Regions from separate parts of the Streptomyces sp. HSG2 genome, predicted to be linked through region 2. Evidence: riboswitches for the same ligand, from Rfam matches in the RefSeq annotation. Region 2 holds a riboswitch; each other region holds the start of a gene.
What was found. Region 2 has a riboswitch for thiamine pyrophosphate ahead of thiC (phosphomethylpyrimidine synthase ThiC). Riboswitches for the same ligand answer to the same signal wherever they lie in the genome.
Positions count from the first base shown of each region.

Region 1 (6,100 bases), 1.5 Mb from region 2:
CGCAGTGTGGCGCAACCGCGCGCGGCCGGTCTAGGCCTGCGGGGGGTGATGCAGGCCGAGGTTCTCGTAGATCTCCAGCGTCGCCGTGGAGTTGTTCAGCGTGATGAAATGCAGCCCCGGAACGCCCTCGTCCAACAGGCGCGCGCAGAACCGGGTCGCGAACTCGATTCCCAGGGAGCGTACCGCCGCCGGATCGTCCCGCACCGCCAGGATGCGATCCCGCAGCTCGGCGGGGAACCAGGCGTTGCTGAGCCGTGGCAACCGTTCCAGCATCCGCACACTCGTGACGGGCATGACCTCGGGGATGACCGGTGTCTCGCAGCCGGCGGCGACGACCCTGTCACGCAGCCGCAGGTACGCCTCGGGCTGGAAGAACATCTGGGTGATGGCGTAGTCGGCGCCGGCCCGACACTTGTCCACGAAGTGACCGACGTCGGTCTCCCAGTCGCGTGAACGCGGGTGCATCTCGGGGAAGGCCGCCACGCCCACGCAGAAGTCGCCCGACTCCTTGATGAGACGGACCAGTTCCGCCGCGTAGGTGAGGCCCTCGGGGTGCGGGACCCACTCCCCCATGGGGTCGCCCGGCGGATCGCCGCGCACCGCCAGCATGTTGCGGATGCCCGCGTCGGCGTACTGGCCGATGATGTTGCGCAGCTCGGCGACGGAGTGGCCGACGGCGGTGAGATGGGCGACCGGCGTGAGCGTGGTGTCGGACGCGATCAGCTCGGTGGCGCGGACGGTGCCGGATCGGGTCGAGCCGCCCGCCCCGTAGGTCACCGAGACGAAGCTGGGCGCCACCGCCTCGACCCTGCGCAGGGCGTTCCACAGGTTCCGCTCGCCCTTCTCGGTCTTGGGCGCCCAGAACTCGAAGGAGTACGTGGTCCGGCCGGAAGCGAGCATGTCGCCGACGACGCGCGCGCGGTCGGTCCTGGTCGATGCGGTTCCGAGGGCCATACGGGCAGATTAGCCAGGGGATGCCGGGACCCCAACCCTAAGAAGCCACTTTGTCCGTATTGTCGGACTCTTGTCCACGGAGTGGACGAGAAGGGCGGAGAACCGCCCTTTCCCGAGGCGGAGAACAGTCCCATGCCCGAGGACCGACCACGCGGACGCGCGGCGCCCCCCACCCGAGCGGCGGCCGACGGGGACCGGCTCGCCCCGCCGGAATCCGGGGGGGCGGTCACCGGAGCGGTACCTCCCGCAGCCGCGCTGCCAGCGTCCGGGCCGCCGCGCCGGGGTCGTCGGCCTCGGTGATGGCGCGCACCACCACCACTCGCCGGGCGCCCGCGGCCATCACCTCGTCGATCGTGCCCGAATCCACGCCCCCGATGGCGAACCACGGCCGGAGCGTGCCCGACCCGGCGGCGAACCGCACGAGGTCGAGGCCGGGGGCGTGCCGACCCGGCTTGGTGGGCGTCGGCCAGCAGGGCCCCACGCAGAAATAGTCCACACCGGCCTGGACGGCCGCGGCGGCGGCCTCGGACTCGGTGTGGGTGGACCGGCCGATCAGGACGTCGGCCCCGAGCACGTCGCGCGCCGCGGGGACGGGCAGGTCGCCTTGGCCCAGATGGAGGACATCGGCGCCCGCGGCGTGGGCGACGTCCGCCCGGTCGTTGACCGCGAGCAGTTTCCCGTGCCGGGAGCAGGCCTCGGCGAACACCCGCAGACGGTCCAGCTCCCGGGCCGCCTCCATGCCCTTGTCCCGGAGCTGGACGATGTCGACTCCGGCCGCGAGAACCGCGTCCAGGAACTGGGGAAGGTCCCCCTGGCGCTCGCGTGCGTCCGTGCACAAGTAGAGCCGGGCGTCGGCGAGGCGGTCATGGACGGTGGCCGAGGTGTCGGACATGCGGGGTCCCCCCTGTGTCGGTGTCGGGCGGAGGTGGCACACCGGCCTCGCGCCGCCGTCCGGCGATCGCGCTTCTCGGGCCGGGCACCCCCACGACGGCGGTGCCCGGCCCGCGGCGGCGGTCGGATCAGACGGCCAGCGCCTGTGCGCGGCGCTTCACCTCCGTGCCGCGATTCTCGCTCAGCGCCTCGGCGGGGGTACCGGGCAGGGTCGGGTCGGGAGTGAAGAGCCACTCCAGCATCTCCTCGACCGTGAAGCCGTCATCCCGCAGCAGTGTGAGCGTGCCGGACAGGCCCTTCACCACCCGGTCGCCGTCGATGAAGGCGGCCGGTACGTGCAGCGCGCGGTTCTCGCCTCGGCGGACGGCGATGAGCTGGCCCTCCTTGACCAGCTGCCGGACGCGGGTCACCTCGACGCCCAGCATCTCGGCGATGTCGGGCAGGGTGAGCCAGGCGGGGACGAGAGCGTCGATCTTCGTGTCAATCTCGGTCACGCCCCCAGACTGCCATCCGGCGCCGACAGTCGGAAACCGGACCCTGCCGAGGCGGCGGGACGTCACGCCATCGGTGGCCCCGACGGGCAGCCGGCTCGCGACCGCCCGACGGCCCGAGCGCCGCCCGGGCCCCGTGTCGCGGCTCGCCCGAGTCGGCCCCGGCAGCGGCCTTCAGCGGGCCGCGGCCTTCAGCTGCGTGGCCGGATCGGCGAGGACACCCGGGACCACGCGTGAGGAGGAGGCGATGAGGCGCCGCCCCTGGGCCAGATCCCGGGGGCGCCCCACGGCGAGGACCGCGACCAGACGCTCCCCGCGCGTCCAGCAGACCGTCCACGCGTCGTCGGACGGATCGCCCCGCCACAGCGGGGTGTCGTCCGGCGTGTGGTGGCCGGCGTACTGGACGTACCGGCCGAACTGCTCCGACCAGAAGTACGGGACGGGGTCGTAGGCGGGGGCCGCGTCCCGCGTGTCGGCGAGGATGCCCGCGGCGACGGTCGTCGGCCCTTGGAGCGCGTTGTCCCAGTGGTGCACGGACAACCGCTCGCCGAAGCGGGCGGAGGGAAAGGAGACGCAGTCGCCGACCGCGTACACGTCCGGCGCGCTCGCGCGCAGCCGATCGTCCGCCGTCACCTCGCCCCGCCCGCCCAACGCGATCCCGGATCCGGTCAGCCAATCGGTGGCCGGACGTGCTCCGATCCCGACCACCACCGCCCGGGCGGCCACCCGGGTGCCGTCCCCGAGGACCACCGTCCCGGGCTCGACGCGGGCGACCCGGGCCCCGGTCCGCAACACCGCCCCGGCACGCGCGTACCAGTCGGCCATCGGCGCGGCCACCTCGGCGGGGAGCACCTCGGCCAGCGGGTGGTCCGCCGCCTCCAGGACGGTCACCTCGCATCCCGCCTCGCGCGCGGCGGTGGCGAACTCGGCGCCGATCCAGCCGGCGCCGACCACGACGACGTCGTGGCGGGCGGCGAGGACCGGCCGAAGGCGCTCGGCGTCGTCGAGGGTCCGCAGCAGGTGTACGTCCGGGACGCCGTCGGTGCCGGGCAGGCGGGCGGCCCTCGCCCCGGTCGCCAACACGAGGACGTCGTAGGGAACGGGGCCCCCGTCGGTTTCCAGCACGTGGTCGTCGACCCGGACGCCGAGCGCCTCGCGGCCCAGTCGCAGGTCGATCGCCAGGGCCTCGAAGTCGACGTCGAAGGCCGCCCCCTCCGCACCGCCCGACAGGACGGCCTTGGACAGCGGCGGACGATCGTAGGGTCGATGCGGCTCGGCGCCGATCAGCGTGACGTCCCCGCGAAAGCCCCCCTCACGGAGGGCCACCGCCGTCCGCACCCCGGCCATGCCCGCTCCGACCACGACCACCCGCTCCGGACGCCCGCTCAACGGATCGCTCCGGAGAGGAGACCCGGCGCCGGACGGCAACACCCCGCCGAGTGACGGCCCGGGATGCCCGAGGCCCCCGCCGACGCGCGGCCGGCGAGGGGAGTGCGGGGTCCCGGGCTCCCGTGCGGCCGATCGGCCGCGGGGAGGAGTCCGTGCGACGAACGGGCCATGAGGGGCACTCCCTTACCGACGAGCGGGGCCAACGGCTAGGGTGGCCACGGTAGAGCACTCGCGGGAGCCCGGACGCACCGGGCTGAGAGGGAGGCTGGCGGCCTCCGACCGTACGCACCTGATCCGGGTCATGCCGGCGAAGGGAGGGGCTGGACACCCATGTCGTCTTCATCGTCGTCCTCGCGCGCGAGGTCGGAAGCGTCCCCGCGCGCGACGGCGACCCCCGGACGGATTCCGGACGTGGTCGTCGTGGGGGGAGGAGTCATCGGCCTGGTCACCGCTTGGCGGGCGGCACAGCGCGGACTCCTCACCACCGTGGTGGACCCCGAACCCGGGGGCGGCGCCGCCCGGGTCGCGGCCGGAATGCTGGCCGCCGTCACCGAACTCCACTACGGCGAGGAGACCTTGCTGTCACTGAACCTCGCCTCGGCCGGCCGCTACGCCGCCTTCGCCGCCGAACTCCTCGACGCGACCGGGCAGGACCCCGGCTATCGCCGGTGCGGCACGCTCGCCGTGGCTCGCGACGCCGACGACCGCGCCCTGTTGCGGGACCTGCACGCCCTGCAACTGCGCTGCGGCCTGTCGGCCGAGTGGCTCTCCGGCCGGGACTGCCGCCGCCTGGAGCCGATGCTGGCTCCCGGGGTCCGCGGCGGGCTCCGGGTCGACGGCGACCACCAGATCGACCCGAGGCGCCTGGGACGGGCGCTCGTGACCGCCTGCGAACACGCGGGCGTGACGCTCCACCGGGCACGGGCCCTTCGGCTGACCATGGACGCGGATCGTGCCACCGGTGTGGTGACGGACGACGGGGCGACACTGCGGGCGGGGCGGACCGTGCTCGCCGGAGGGAGCGCGAGCGCCCGGCTGGCCGGCGTGCCTCGGCACGCCCTGCCGCCGGTGCGCCCCGTCAAGGGGCAGGTGCTGCGGCTGGCGATGCCGGCCGACGCGCCGCCCCTGTTGAGTCGGACCGTCCGAGCCGTGGTGCGCGGGAACCCGGTGTACCTGGTGCCACGCGAGAACGGCGAGCTGGTGGTGGGCGCCACCAGCGAGGAGATGGGCTGGGACACCACGGTGACCGCCGGCGGCGTGTACGAGCTGCTGCGCGACGCGCACGAACTGGTCCCGGGCGTCACGGAGCTTCCACTGACGGAGACCCTGGCCGGCCTGCGCCCCGCCTCCCCGGACAACGCCCCGCTGCTCGGCCCGACCGCGGTGGAGGGACTGCTGGCGGCCACCGGCCACCACCGCAACGGGGTTCTCCTCACCCCGGTCACCGGGGACGTCATGGCCCACGTCCTGACGACGGGCCTGCTGCCGCAGGAGGCCCTCCCCTTCACCCCGAGACGTTTCGACACCGCCACCCCGGAGACATCGCGTTGACGACCTCGAAGGCCACCCGCCCGCTCACCCTGTCCGTCAACGGGGCGGCGCTCCGGGTACCGCCCGGCACCGCCCTGGACGAACTGGTCGCCACCCTCACCAAGGCGCCGACGGGTGTCGCCGCCGCCCTCAACGAGACCGTCGTCCCGCGTGGCCGATGGGCGTCCACGCCACTGGCCGACGGCGACCGCGTCGAAGTCGTGACCGCCGTGCAGGGAGGCTGACCGATGGCCGAGGACCCCTTCGTCCTGGGCGGTGTCTCCTACACCTCCCGACTGATCATGGGCACCGGCGGGGCGCCCAGCCTGGACGTGCTGGAGCGTTCCCTGATCGCCTCGGGGACGGAACTGACCACGGTGGCCATGCGGCGCGTGGACCCGTCCGTGCGCGGCTCGGTGTTGTCGGTCCTGCGCCGGCTCGGCATCCGGGTGCTGCCGAACACGGCCGGTTGCTACACCGCGGGCGAGGCGGTGCTCACCGCGCGCCTGGCCCGTGAGGCCCTCGGGACCGACCTGGTGAAGCTGGAGGTGATCGCCGACGAGCGGACGCTGCTCCCGGACCCGGTCGAGTTGCTGGACGCGGCGGAGACGCTCGTGGACGAGGGGTTCACGGTGCTCCCGTACACCGGCGACGATCCGGTGGTGGCGCGGAAGCTGGAGGACGTGGGGTGCGCGGCGATCATGCCGTTGGGCTCCCCGATCGGCTCCGGCCTGGGCATCCGCAATCCGCACAACTTCGAGTTGATCGTGGAACGGGCCGGCGTGCCGGTGATCCTGGACGCGGGCGCGGGCACCGCGTCCGACGCGGCCTCGGCCATGGAACTG
Region 1 covers NZ_CP066801.1:4,114,452-4,120,551, reverse strand. The annotation lists gene metF (methylenetetrahydrofolate reductase [NAD(P)H]) at 31-954, opposite strand; gene thiE (thiamine phosphate synthase) at 1,181-1,846, opposite strand; gene JEK78_RS17820 (Rv2175c family DNA-binding protein) at 1,974-2,339, opposite strand; gene JEK78_RS17815 (FAD-dependent oxidoreductase) at 2,511-3,683, opposite strand; TPP riboswitch at 3,947-4,058, shown strand; gene thiO (glycine oxidase ThiO) at 4,056-5,276, shown strand; gene thiS (sulfur carrier protein ThiS) at 5,273-5,500, shown strand; gene JEK78_RS17800 (thiazole synthase) at 5,504-6,100, shown strand, end outside.
Region 1: another riboswitch for thiamine pyrophosphate. It lies ahead of thiO (glycine oxidase ThiO); the one in region 2 lies ahead of thiC (phosphomethylpyrimidine synthase ThiC).

Region 2 (6,100 bases):
GGGCTCTACGCCCTCGACGCGGGAACCGTCGATCCGCAGCAGCCGCACGCGCAGGACGAGGTGTACTTCGTGGTGAGCGGGCGGGCCGCGATCACGGTGGGGAACGAGACCACCGAGGTGGCGCGCGGTGGTGTCGTGTACGTGCCCGCGGGTGTCCCGCACCGCTTCCATCACATCTCGGAGGACCTGCGCGTGCTGGTCGTCTTCTCCCCTCCGGAGGGGTGAGGGCCTCACCGGGGAGGGCGGCTCGCGGAGTCGAGGACTTCCCGGACAGTCGCGACCTCGTGCGTGAGCGGGGTCGGTCGCGGGTTCCCTAGGGGGTGGGTGGGGGGACGACCAGGGGTTGGAGATCCCCGCGAGCGTCCGGCGCGCCCTAGCATCGAGGGCAGGACGGGGACGCCCGGCGACGGGCTCCCCACGGGATCCGACCCGGCGCGCCGCTACGCCGGAGTGCGGGGCGGGTGGAGAGGTGAGGACGAGACGATGCGAGAGTTCTTCGCGGGGCTGCCGTGGTGGGTGACGTGGATCGCGGTGCCCCTTATCGCCCTGGTCGTGTTCGGCGGTCTGATCGTCAACGTGCTGGGGTTCGTTGTCGGTGTCCTGTTCAAGCTTCTGTTGTTCGTGGCGCTGGTCGGAGGGCTGGTCTACGTGGTTCGGAAGTTCACCGCGGGTTCCTCCTCGCGCGGGGACTGGTGAGGGCCCCGGGGAAGGGGCGTGGTGACGCGGAGCGTCGGTTCCCTCGCGCGGGGGAAGTTTGGCGTACGGGTCGTGTTCATCCGGTGACAGGCGGTTAGAGTCCGAAGCTGCGGGACAAACCCGCGGGCGGTGTGCACACCCTCCTCCGTGTTCCCCGCACCGGCTGCCCCCTCGCGCTTCGGGAGCGACCTTGACCACGGCTCGACACGCATCCGTCCCCCGGCGTTCCCTGCCCGCGCGGCCTCGTTCGTCTCCCGAGGGGGGCGGCGAGCGGGCGGGCGCGGGCCCGCCCCTCCCCCAGGTGCCCCGAGTGCCCCGTGCGGTTCCGTCCCCCGCGGGGCCCCGAGGCGGGGGATCGGCGGGCACGCTCATCGGATCCGTGCAGCGGGCGATGAGGCTGCTGGAGCGGGTCGCCGAGCATCCGTGTGGAGCGCCCGCCAAACAATTGGCGCGCGAGACCGGCCTGGCCCTCCCCACCGCCTACCACCTGTTGCGCACGCTCGCTCACGAGGGCTATCTGCGGCGGGACAAGGGGTTGTTCTTCCTGGGGGAGGCTGTCGAGCGGCTCACGAGCCGCGGGGCCCAGCAGAAACGTCGCGGCACGCTGGACGAGATACTCACGGACTGGCGTGACGCCGTCGGGGCGCCGGTGTACTACGCGCGCTACCGCGAGGGCGAGATCGAGGTCGTCCGTGTCGCGGACACCGTGGACCACCCGGCGGTCGCGGAGTGGGCCGCCTTCCGCGAGACCGGGCACGCGCACGCGCTCGGTCTGTGTCTGATGGCGCAGTTGGACGCCGAGAGTCGACAGGACCACCTCGCGCGCCATCCGGTGCGGACGATCACTCGGTACACCGTGCGTGACGAGCGGCGGCTTCGTCGAAGACTGCACGCCGTGCGACGTGCGGGGGCGGCGGTCGAACACGAGGAGTACGCCCTCGGGACGGTCTGTGCGGCGCTTCCTCTCGTCGCCGGCGCCTCGGTGGCGGCGGTGGGCCTCTCCGTCCCCGCCCACGAATCCGACCGGTTGTTGCCCGCGGTGCTGCGGTTGCGGAGGGAGGCGCGGCGGCGCCTGGGGTCGCTGGCCCTCGTTCTCAGTATCTGAAAACTTACTCCTTGTGATCTGGTGTGTACGTTCAGCAAGATGCCACCAGTGTCAGAGGTTTGATTCCCGGCCAGTCCACGGCGAAGACGGGGTAGGCGATGCACCAGTCCGTACAGGCAGAGGTCATGATGAGTTTTCTCGTGTCCGAGGAACTCACCTTCCGTATCCCGGTGGAGCTGCGTTACGAGACGGGTGATCCCTACGCCGTCCGCCTCACGTTCCACCTGCCCGGCGATGCGCCGGTGACCTGGGCCTTCGGCCGTGAGCTGCTCATCGACGGGGTGGGGCGGCCCAGTGGCGACGGTGACGTCCGGGTGGCGCCGGTCGAGCCGGAGCCCTTGGCGGAGGTGGTGATTCGTCTTCAGGTCGGTGGTGACCAGGCTGTCTTCCGCTCCTCCGCCGCACCTCTGGTCGCGTTCCTCGACCGTACCGACAAGCTGGTGCCTCTGGGACAGGAGGGCGCGCTCGCGGATTTCGACGCTCACTTGGAGGAGGCCCTCGACCGCATCCTCGCGGAGGAGCAGAGCGCGGGCTGAGCGTGCGGCGGGGGCGGAGTGGTTCGCCCCGCCGCAGGGGGTGTCTCATCGCTTGCGGCGACGGCCCCGTCCGCCCCGAACGACCTTGCCTCCTCCGATCCTTCCTTCGGTGGTCCGGGCGCGGTCGGCCGACACGACGAGCGCCGCCAGGGCCGTGGTCACCGGTACCGAGGCCACCAGCCCGATCGACCCGACAAGGGTCCGCACGATCTCCTCGGCCACCAGTTCACTGTTGGCGACGGTTCCCACGCTGCTCTGCGCGATGGAGAACAGCAGCAGGAGCGGGAGGGCCGCGCCCGCGTAGGCGAGAACGAGCGTGTTGACGACGGACGCGATGTGATCGCGGCCGATACGGATCCCCGCTCGGTACAACTGGCGCCAGCCCATGGTCGGGTTGGCGTCGTGCAGTTCCCAGACGGCCGAGGTCTGCGTGACCGTGACGTCGTCCAGGACGCCGAGGGATCCGATGATGATGCCGGCGAGGAGCAGGCCGCTCATGTCTATGGACGGATACAGACCGTGGATGAGCCCGGTGTTGTCGTCCGTGTCGCCGGTCAGCGCCGCCCAGCCGATGAAGAGCGACCCCAACACCCCGATCAGCAGCAGCGAGACGAGGGTGCCCAGGACCGCCACCGAGGTGCGGGCGGAGAGCCCGTGGCACAGGTAGAGGGCGATCAACATGATCACGGCGGCGCCGACCACGGCCACGAGCAGCGGATTCGATCCCTGGAGAATCGCGGGCAGGATGAAGAAGTTCAGTACCAGGAAGCTGATGGCCAAGGAGAGCAGGGCCATCAGACCGCGGAGCCGTCCGACGACCACGACGGCCAAGGCGAAAATGCCCGCGAGCAGCGTCATCGGCAGCCGTCGGTCGATGTCGGTGACCGCGTACTGCAGGTCCTCGGGGGCGGACGGCTCGTAGGCGACGACGACCCGCTGCCCCTGGCTGAGTTGTCTGGGCTGGTCGGGTTGGACGATCTCGGTGAAGGTGCGCCCCGTGTCGCCGCCGGTGTCCACTCGGATCGTCGCTCTGTCGCAGACGCCCTTGTCGCGCTCCACGGCCGCCGACCCGGAAGCGGTGGAGGTGTCGCCGGTGGGAGGAACCCCGGAGGAGGCGAGGTCCGCGCACGCCACTTCGACGACTTCGACGACCGTGGCCCGCTGGGTCTGTCGGTCGAAGCCGACTCCGGTGCGTTCGTGGGGCGGGGCACCTCCCGGCCAGAGCACGAGCAGTCCGGCCGCCGCGGCCGCCGCGAAGGGGATGAGTACCGCGGCGATGACCCTGCGCAGGTGACGCGAGACGGGCGTGGCGGGGCCGTGCGCATGGCTGTGTCCATGCCCTCCGTGACCGTGCCCCTCGTGCGTCCTCTGCCGACCGTGCCCCGCTTCCCGCCCGGGGGCGCGACGCGACTCGTGGTCCCGGGGAAGGCCGTCGGTGCCCAGCCCCCGGCCGATCGCGGTTTCCGGGCCCGGCGGCGACGGGGGACGCGCACCCCCGTCGAGGAGCGGTCCGTCGGAAGCGTGGCCGTCGACCGTTCCCCGGACGTCCCGTGGAGCGTCGGTGTCGGGCCCCGGCCCGCGGCTGCCTTCGGGCGGGGGCTGGGGTGAAGGCTGCGTCGTGGTCACAGGCCGATCATCGCAAGAAGCTCGGGGGCCCTCTGTTCACCGCGCCCGGATTGGCGCTAGCGTATGGACCGCTTTGTACACGCGGGAGCTCGGAGCACCGGGCTGAGAGGGCGCTGACCTCCGTCGAAGCGACGTTTCACGGGAAACCTCACCGGCTACGGGTGACATATCCCACGATGCGCCGCGGACGGGCGACGCTGCGTCGACCGCCGAACCTGTTACCGGGTAATGCCGGCGTAGGGAGTAGGTCTCATGACCACCGAGGACGCACACACGCTTGCCTCCACCGACCAGCAGCAGACCCCCGAGTCGCCGTCCTCCTCCGACGGCGACGCCGGGAAACCGATCGGCTGGCACAAGGCGTACGTCGAGGGCTCCCGCCCCGACCTGCGCGTGCCCGTCCGACAGGTGCATCTCACCAACGGGCGTTCGGTCTCGCTCTACGACACCTCCGGCCCTTACACCGATCCGCTCGCGGACACCGATGTCCGCAGGGGCCTGCCTCCGCTCCGGGAGAACTGGATCATCGCTCGGGGCGACACGACCGAATACGCCGGGCGCCCCGTCCGGCCCGAGGACGACGGGATCCGGCACACCTCACCGCGTGGTGGGCTGCGCAACCTCGACGCGGTGTTCCCGGGGCGTCCGCGGCTGCCCCGCCGAGGCCGCGACGGCCGTCCGGTCAGTCAGCTGGCCTACGCGCGCCGCGGCGAGATCACCCCGGAGATGGAGTACGTCGCCCTTCGGGAGGACGTCTCCCCGGAGGTGGTGCGCACCGAGATCGCCGCCGGGCGCGCCGTCCTGCCGGCCAACGTGAACCATCCGGAGATCGAGCCGATGATCATCGGCAAGCGGTTCCTGGTGAAGGTCAACGCCAACATCGGCAACTCGGCGGTGACCTCCTCCATCGAGGAGGAGGTGGAGAAGATGACCTGGGCCACCCGTTGGGGTGCCGACACCGTGATGGACCTCTCCACCGGACGCAACATCCACACCACGCGCGAGTGGGTGCTGCGCAATTCGCCGGTGCCCATCGGCACGGTGCCCCTCTACCAGGCGCTGGAGAAGGTCGACGGCAGGGCCGAGGAGCTGACCTGGGAGATCTACAAGGACACGGTCGTCGAGCAGGCAGAGCAAGGCGTCGACTACATGACCGTCCACGCGGGGGTGCGGCTGCCGTACGTACCGCTCACCGCCAACCGCAAGACGGGCATCGTCTCGCGCGGAGGGTCGATCATGGCGGCGTGGTGCCTGGCGCACCACAAGGAGTCCTTCCTCTACGAGAATTTCGAGGAGCTCTGCGAGATTCTCGCCGCCTACGATGTCACCTACTCGCTCGGTGACGGTCTTCGGCCCGGATCCATCGCGGATGCCAACGACCGGGCGCAGTTCGCCGAGTTGGAGACGCTGGGCGAACTCAACCGCATCGCCAAGCGCTTTCACGTGCAGACCATGATCGAGGGCCCCGGGCATGTGCCGATGCACAAGATCAAGGAGAATATCGATCTCCAGCAGGACGTCTGCGAGGAAGCCCCCTTCTACACGCTCGGTCCGCTGACGACCGATGTGGCGCCGGGGTACGACCACATCACTTCCGGAATCGGCGCGGCGATGATCGCGTGGTGGGGCACGGCGATGCTCTGCTACGTCACGCCCAAGGAGCACCTGGGCCTGCCCAACCGCGATGACGTCAAGACCGGCGTCATCACCTACAAGATCGCGGCTCACGCGGCCGACCTGGCGAAGGGCCACCCCGGCGCTCAGCGGTGGGATGACGCCCTGTCGGACGCGCGCTTCGAGTTCCGCTGGGAGGACCAGTTCAATCTGGCTCTCGATCCGGACACGGCGCGGGAGTTCCATGACGAGACGCTGCCCGCGGAGCCTGCCAAGACGGCCCACTTCTGCTCCATGTGCGGCCCGAAGTTCTGCTCGATGAAGATCAGTCACAGCATCACGGAGCAGTTCGGCGGTGCCTCGGCCGCGGGCGCCACGGCGGAGGAGGTGGCGGCCGGGATGCTGCAGAAGTCCAGGGAGTTCGCGGAAGCGGGAAACCGGGTGTATCTGCCGCTGGCCGACTGAGGAGGACGCGGGTCTCTCCCGCGCGTCGGGGACGCCCTTGCCCCGCCGCGCGGGCGAG
Region 2 covers NZ_CP066801.1:2,611,776-2,617,875, forward strand. The annotation lists gene JEK78_RS10975 (cupin domain-containing protein) at 1-225, shown strand, start outside; gene JEK78_RS10980 (DUF5326 family protein) at 484-696, shown strand; gene JEK78_RS10985 (IclR family transcriptional regulator C-terminal domain-containing protein) at 1,088-1,801, shown strand; gene JEK78_RS10990 (SsgA family sporulation/cell division regulator) at 1,900-2,337, shown strand; gene JEK78_RS10995 (YibE/F family protein) at 2,383-3,963, opposite strand; TPP riboswitch at 4,035-4,223, shown strand; gene thiC (phosphomethylpyrimidine synthase ThiC) at 4,216-6,042, shown strand.

Region 3 (6,100 bases), 1.4 Mb from region 2:
GTACGCGCTGGACAACAAGAAGTCCGTGCAGAAGGTGCTGGACGAGGCCGGTGTCACCTTGAAGCGTTTCTCGCGCATCAAGGTCGGCATCTGAGTCCGCGCCGCGACGGAGGCACGACCCGGGTAGGGTCGACAGCGGCCGTCCGCGGGCACCGTCGAGTGCCCGCGCATCACGGGCGAGAGCGGAATTGACGAGGAGGCCATTGCCGCGTAAGGGTTCGCGACCCCACCGGCAATGGCCTTCCACGTATGTGGGAAGCACGCAGAAGAGGCGGGATCTCCATGAGCACCAAGGGCGAGAAGAGCGACGACGGCAAGGTCCGGGGCCGGTTTCTGCTGAAGCTGTCCGGAGAGGCGTTCTCCGGTGGCGGGGGCCTGGGTGTCGATCCCGACGTGGTGCACGCCATCGCCCGTGAGATCGCGGCCGTCGTGAGGGACGGGGCGCAGGTCGCCATCGTCATCGGCGGGGGCAACTTCTTCCGAGGGGCTGAACTGCAGGTCCGGGGGATGGATCGGGCGCGCTCCGACTACATGGGCATGCTCGGCACCGTGATGAACTGCCTGGCGCTCCAGGACTTCCTGGAGAAGGAGGGCGTGGACTGCCGCGTGCAGACGGCGATCACCATGGGGCAGGTGGCGGAGCCGTACATCCCGCTCCGCGCCGTCCGTCACCTGGAGAAGGGCCGCGTGGTCATCTTCGGCGCGGGCATGGGCATGCCCTACTTCTCCACCGACACCACGGCGGCCCAGCGAGCCTTGGAGATCGACGCCGAAGCGCTCCTCATGGGCAAGAACGGTGTGGACGGTGTCTACGACTCCGATCCGAAGGCCAACCCGGACGCCGTGAGGTTCGACGCGCTGGGCTACGGCGAGGTCATCACCCGCGACCTCAAGGTCGCCGACGCCACCGCGATCACGCTCTGTCGTGACAACCGACTTCCCATCGTGGTCTTCGAGCTCTTGAAGGAGGGCAACATCGCGCGCGCCGTCAAGGGTGAGAAGATCGGCACGCTGGTGGGTGACCAGGGCGGTCGGGACTGACCCGGAGACCGCCGCGCCGATTCGGGGGATGGACAATGTCCCGCGGGTCGGGAACGGTGCAGGAACAAGACGCGACGCGGCCGGCCGCCGTTACGACACGAGGACGGCCGGGCCCGCTCAAGAGACGCAGGAGCAAGTGGTGATCGAAGAGACCCTCCTCGAGGCCGAGGAGAAGATGGAGAAGGCCGTCCTGGTCGCCAAGGAGGACTTCGCCGCGATCCGCACGGGCCGGGCGCATCCGGCGATGTTCAACAAGATCGTGGCCGATTACTACGGCGCGATGACGCCGATCAATCAGTTGGCCTCGTTCTCGGTCCCCGAACCACGGATGGCTGTCGTCACGCCCTTCGACAAGAGCGCGCTGCGCAACATCGAGCAGGCGATCCGCGATTCCGACCTCGGCGTCAACCCGAGCAACGACGGGAACATCATCCGGGTGGTGTTCCCGGAGCTCACCGAGGAAAGGCGGCGCGAGTACATCAAGGTCGCCAAGGGCAAGGGCGAGGACGCGAAGGTGTCGATCAGGTCCGTCCGTCGCAAGGCCAAGGACGCCATCGACAAGATGGTCAAAGACGGCGACGTCGGCGAGGACGAGGGACGCCGCGCGGAGAAGGAGCTCGACGACACCACGGCGAAGTACGTCGCCCAGGTCGACGAGCTTCTGAAGCACAAGGAAGCCGAGCTTCTCGAAGTCTGATGGACGAGTCTTCCCGGGGCGTACCCACGGGCACCGGGTACGTGGGGACCGCCGAACGGGTGCCTCGCCCCGGCCATGTCCCCGGGGTGCCGCCGGTGGATTCCGCTTACCCTACGCACAGCGCTCAGCACACCCGCCCGCTGCCCGTGGTGCCCGGCGTGCCCGAGGACGCCGGGTACGACGCGCGCCGGGACGGCGGACGGGGCGACCGACAGAATCCGGAGCCCATGCCCGACGCCTCGAACCCGGCGCCTCCGTCCCAGCCGGCACCGCAGAAGAAGAGCGCGGGGCGCGACCTGGGCGCGGCGATAGGAGTGGGCGTCGGGCTCGGTGCGGTCATCATCGTGTCGTTGTTCGTCCAGAAGGCCGTCTTCGTCGGTGTGATCGCGGCGGCGGTGGTGGTCGGGCTGTGGGAGCTGGCTCGTCGCCTGCGGGAGCGCAGGGGCATTCGGGTGCCGTTGGTGCCGCTGGCCGTCGGTGGTGCGGCGATGGTGGTCGCCGGATACGCCCGGGGTGCCGACGGTGCCTGGGTGGCCATGGCGTTGACGGCCCTTGCGGTCTTCGTCTGGCGTATGACCGAACCTCCCGAGAATTACCTGAGGGACGTCACGGCCGGTGTCTTCGCCGCCTTCTACGTGCCTTTCCTCGCGACCTTCGTCGCGTTGATGCTGACCGCCGAGGACGGACCGTGGAGGGTCCTGACCTTCCTGCTGCTCACCGTCGTGAGCGACACCGGGGCATACGCCGTGGGCTGGCGCTTCGGCACCACCAAGCTGGCCCCCCGGATCAGCCCCGGCAAGACCCGCGAGGGGCTGCTGGGCGCGGTGGCCTTCGCGATGGTGGTCGGGGCACTGTGCACGCAGTTCCTGATCGACGGGGGCCGCTGGTGGCAGGGGTTGGTCCTGGGCCTGGCGGTCGCGGTCAGCGCCACTCTCGGTGATCTCTGCGAATCGATGATCAAGAGGGACCTCGGCATCAAGGACATGGGCTCGCTGCTGCCCGGGCACGGCGGCATCATGGACCGGCTCGACTCCCTGCTCCCGACGGCGCCGGTGGTGTGGCTGCTCCTGGTGATCTTCGTCGGCGGCTGACCGCGCCGAGAGGTCGGCTCGTCCCGTGTGCCGTCACCGAACACCGGCAGCGGCCTCGTGGCTCTTCAGGGTGCCTGCCCCCGGGGCGTGACGAATAGGCCGCCGTGGGGTGCGTCGGCGCCGTCGCGGAGGGCACCCGGGACCCGTCCGGTGCATCGGTGGGGATCTGCGACACTGGTACGACCATGCCCAAGCCCGGAGAGCTCACATTCGTCGCCCCCCGCGGAGCCAAGAAGCCGCCGCGGCACCTCGCCGACCTGTCGCCCGCCGAGCGTGGGGAGGCGGTCGCCGCCCTCGGCGAGAAGCCGTTCCGCGCCAAGCAGCTGTCGCGACACTACTTCGCGCGCTACGCGCCCGAGCCGGAGCGGTGGACCGACATCCCGGCCGGTTCGCGTGCGCGGCTGCGTGAGGCCTTGCTGCCCGAACTGATGACGGTGGTCCGCCATCTGTCCACCGACGCGGGCACCACGCGCAAGACCCTCTGGCGTCTGTTCGACGGGACCTTGGTGGAGTCCGTGTTGATGCGCTACCCCGACCGGGTCACCATGTGCGTCAGCTCGCAGGCGGGGTGTGGCATGAACTGCCCGTTCTGCGCCACCGGTCAGGCCGGTCTGGACCGCAACCTCTCCACCGCGGAGATCGTCCACCAGATCGTCGACGGGGTGCGCGCCCTGCGGGACGGCGAGGTGCCCGGGGGGCCCGCGCGACTGTCCAACATCGTCTTCATGGGCATGGGCGAGCCACTCGCCAACTACTCGCGCGTCGTCGGCGCGATCCGGCGGCTCACCGACCGGGAACCGGATGGCCTCGGGCTGTCCCAGCGTGGCATCACGGTCTCGACGGTGGGCCTGGTTCCCGCGATCCACCGCTTCGCCGACGAGGGTCTCACCTGCCGGCTGGCGATCTCGCTCCACGCGCCCGACGACGAGTTGCGCGACACCCTCGTCCCCGTGAACACCCGGTGGAGGGTGCGCGAGGTGCTGGACGCGGGCTTCGCCTACGGCGCGAGGTCCGGACGGCGGCTGTCGATCGAGTACGCGCTGATCCGGGACGTCAACGACCAGGCGTGGCGGGGCGACCGCCTGGGCCGGCTACTCAAGGGAAGACCGGTGCACGTCAACCTGATCCCGCTCAACCCGACGCCGGGTTCCCGCTGGACCGCGTCCCGTCCCGAGGACGAGAAGGCGTTCGTCGAGGCCGTCGCCGCCCATGGGGTGCCGGTGACGATCCGTGACACCCGAGGGCAGGAGATCGACGGGGCCTGTGGTCAGCTGGCCGCGACCGAGAGGTAGGGTGGCCGGTCCGAGGGCACCTCGGCGGACGGGTCACCCGTCCGACCATCTTCATATTCCGACAGGGGAGCGCCACAGCGCTGAGAGTGCGGCATCGGCCGCAGACCCTCCGAACCTGGCCCAGGTCATTCTGGGTAGGGAGATCGGTCACCGCTCGAGCTGTTGCGTCCCACCCGGACCCGTCGTGGGTGCCGGGCGGGGCCGCGTCTTCTCCTGGTCACCCGGGAGGAAGCAGTGGGGAACACCGACAAGCGATGGGTCGCGGCGCTCGGCGCACTCGGCATGGCCTGCGGGCTGGTCGCCTGTGGCGCGTCCGGAGACGCCGCCGACGAGGCGGACGGCCAGCGGTCGACCGTCACGCTCGTGAGCCACGGCTCGTGGGCGGTATCCGACGACGTGGTCGCCGAGTTCGAGAAGACCTCCGGATACCGCTTGCGCGTCCTGGAGGACGGCGACGCCGGGCAGGCCGTGAACAAGGCGATCCTGACCAAGGACAACCCCCAGGGCGACGTCTTCTTCGGGGTCGACAACACGCTGTTGTCCAGAGCCCTGGAGAACGGCCTGTTCCAGTCGTACGAGGCCGAGGGGATCGACCGGGTGCTGCCCGAGTACCGCGTCGACGAGGAGGAGCGTCGCGTGACGCCCGTCGACACCGGGGACGTCTGCGTCAACTACGACAAGGCCTACTTCGACGAACGCGGGACGCCGCCGCCCGACACCCTCGACGACCTGGTCGATCCCGAGTACAAGGATCTCCTCGTCACCGAGAACGCGGCCACCTCCTCCCCGGGGCTGGGCTTCCTCCTGGCGACGGCCGCCGAATACGGCGAGACCGGATGGTCGGACTACTGGGAGAAGCTGCGCGACAACGGCGTGAAAGTCGTGGACGGCTGGGAACAGGCCTACAACGAGGAGTTCTCCGGTTCCGCCGGAGGGCGTCAGGCCGGTGGAGAGCGCCCGCTCGTGGTCTCCTACGCCTCCTCTCCGCCCGCCGAGGTGATCTTCGCCGACCCGCAGCCGGACACGGCCCCCACCGGAGTCGCGACGGGCACCTGCTTCCGACAGATCGAGTACGCGGGACTGCTGGCCAACGCGGCGAACCCCGAGGGCGGCAAGGCTCTCCTCGACTTCCTCGTGGGGCGGACCTTCCAGGAGGACATGCCACTGAACATGTTCGTGTACCCGGTCCGGGAGGACGCTCGGATACCCGAGGCGTTCGCCGAGCACGGTCCTCCGGTCGCGAACCCCCGGACCATGGATCCGGAGGAGATCGCCGAGCACCGCGACGCATGGGTCAAGTCGTGGACGTCGCTGGTCCTCAGGTAGCCGCGACGGACGGTCGGCGGTCACGGGGGGACCGCGCACGCCTGGCGCTGATGATCCTCCCCGTGCTGTTCTTCGGGGTGTTCTTCGCCTATCCGGTGGCCGCCATCGTCGCGCGGGGACTGCGCCCCGAGGGCTTCTGGGAGTTGGGCCGGATCGGGGAGGTCGTCGCCGATCCCGGAATCCGGGGTGTGCTCTGGTTCACCACCTGGCAGGCGTCGGCCTCCACGGCGCTCACGCTGTTGATCGCCCTGCCCGGCGCGTACGTGTTCGCCCGCCTGGACTTCCCCGGCAAGCGGCTGCTGCGGGCGGTGGTCACCATTCCCTTCGTCCTTCCCACCGTGGTCGTCGGCACGGCGTTCCTCGCCCTCGTCGGTCGGGGAGGTCTCCTGGACGATCTGTGGGGAGTGCGGCTGGACACGACGGTCTGGGCGATCCTCTTGGCACACGTGTTCTTCAACTACGCCGTCGTCGTCCGCACGGTCGGTGGTCTCTGGTCCCAACTGGACCCTCGGCAGGAGGAGGCCGCCAGGATGCTGGGGGCCTCGCGCAGCCGGGCCTGGCGCACGATCACGCTCCCCGCGCTCGCGCCCGCCGTCGGCGCCGCCTCGCTCATGGTCTTCCTGTTCACCTTCACCTCCTTCGGGGTCGTGCAG
Region 3 covers NZ_CP066801.1:1,171,895-1,177,994, reverse strand. The annotation lists gene tsf (translation elongation factor Ts) at 1-94, shown strand, start outside; gene pyrH (UMP kinase) at 283-1,041, shown strand; gene frr (ribosome recycling factor) at 1,181-1,738, shown strand; gene JEK78_RS04600 (phosphatidate cytidylyltransferase) at 1,738-2,829, shown strand; gene rlmN (23S rRNA (adenine(2503)-C(2))-methyltransferase RlmN) at 3,015-4,121, shown strand; TPP riboswitch at 4,175-4,280, shown strand; gene JEK78_RS04590 (thiamine ABC transporter substrate-binding protein) at 4,356-5,447, shown strand; gene JEK78_RS04585 (iron ABC transporter permease) at 5,411-6,100, shown strand, end outside.
Region 3: another riboswitch for thiamine pyrophosphate. It lies ahead of JEK78_RS04590 (thiamine ABC transporter substrate-binding protein); the one in region 2 lies ahead of thiC (phosphomethylpyrimidine synthase ThiC).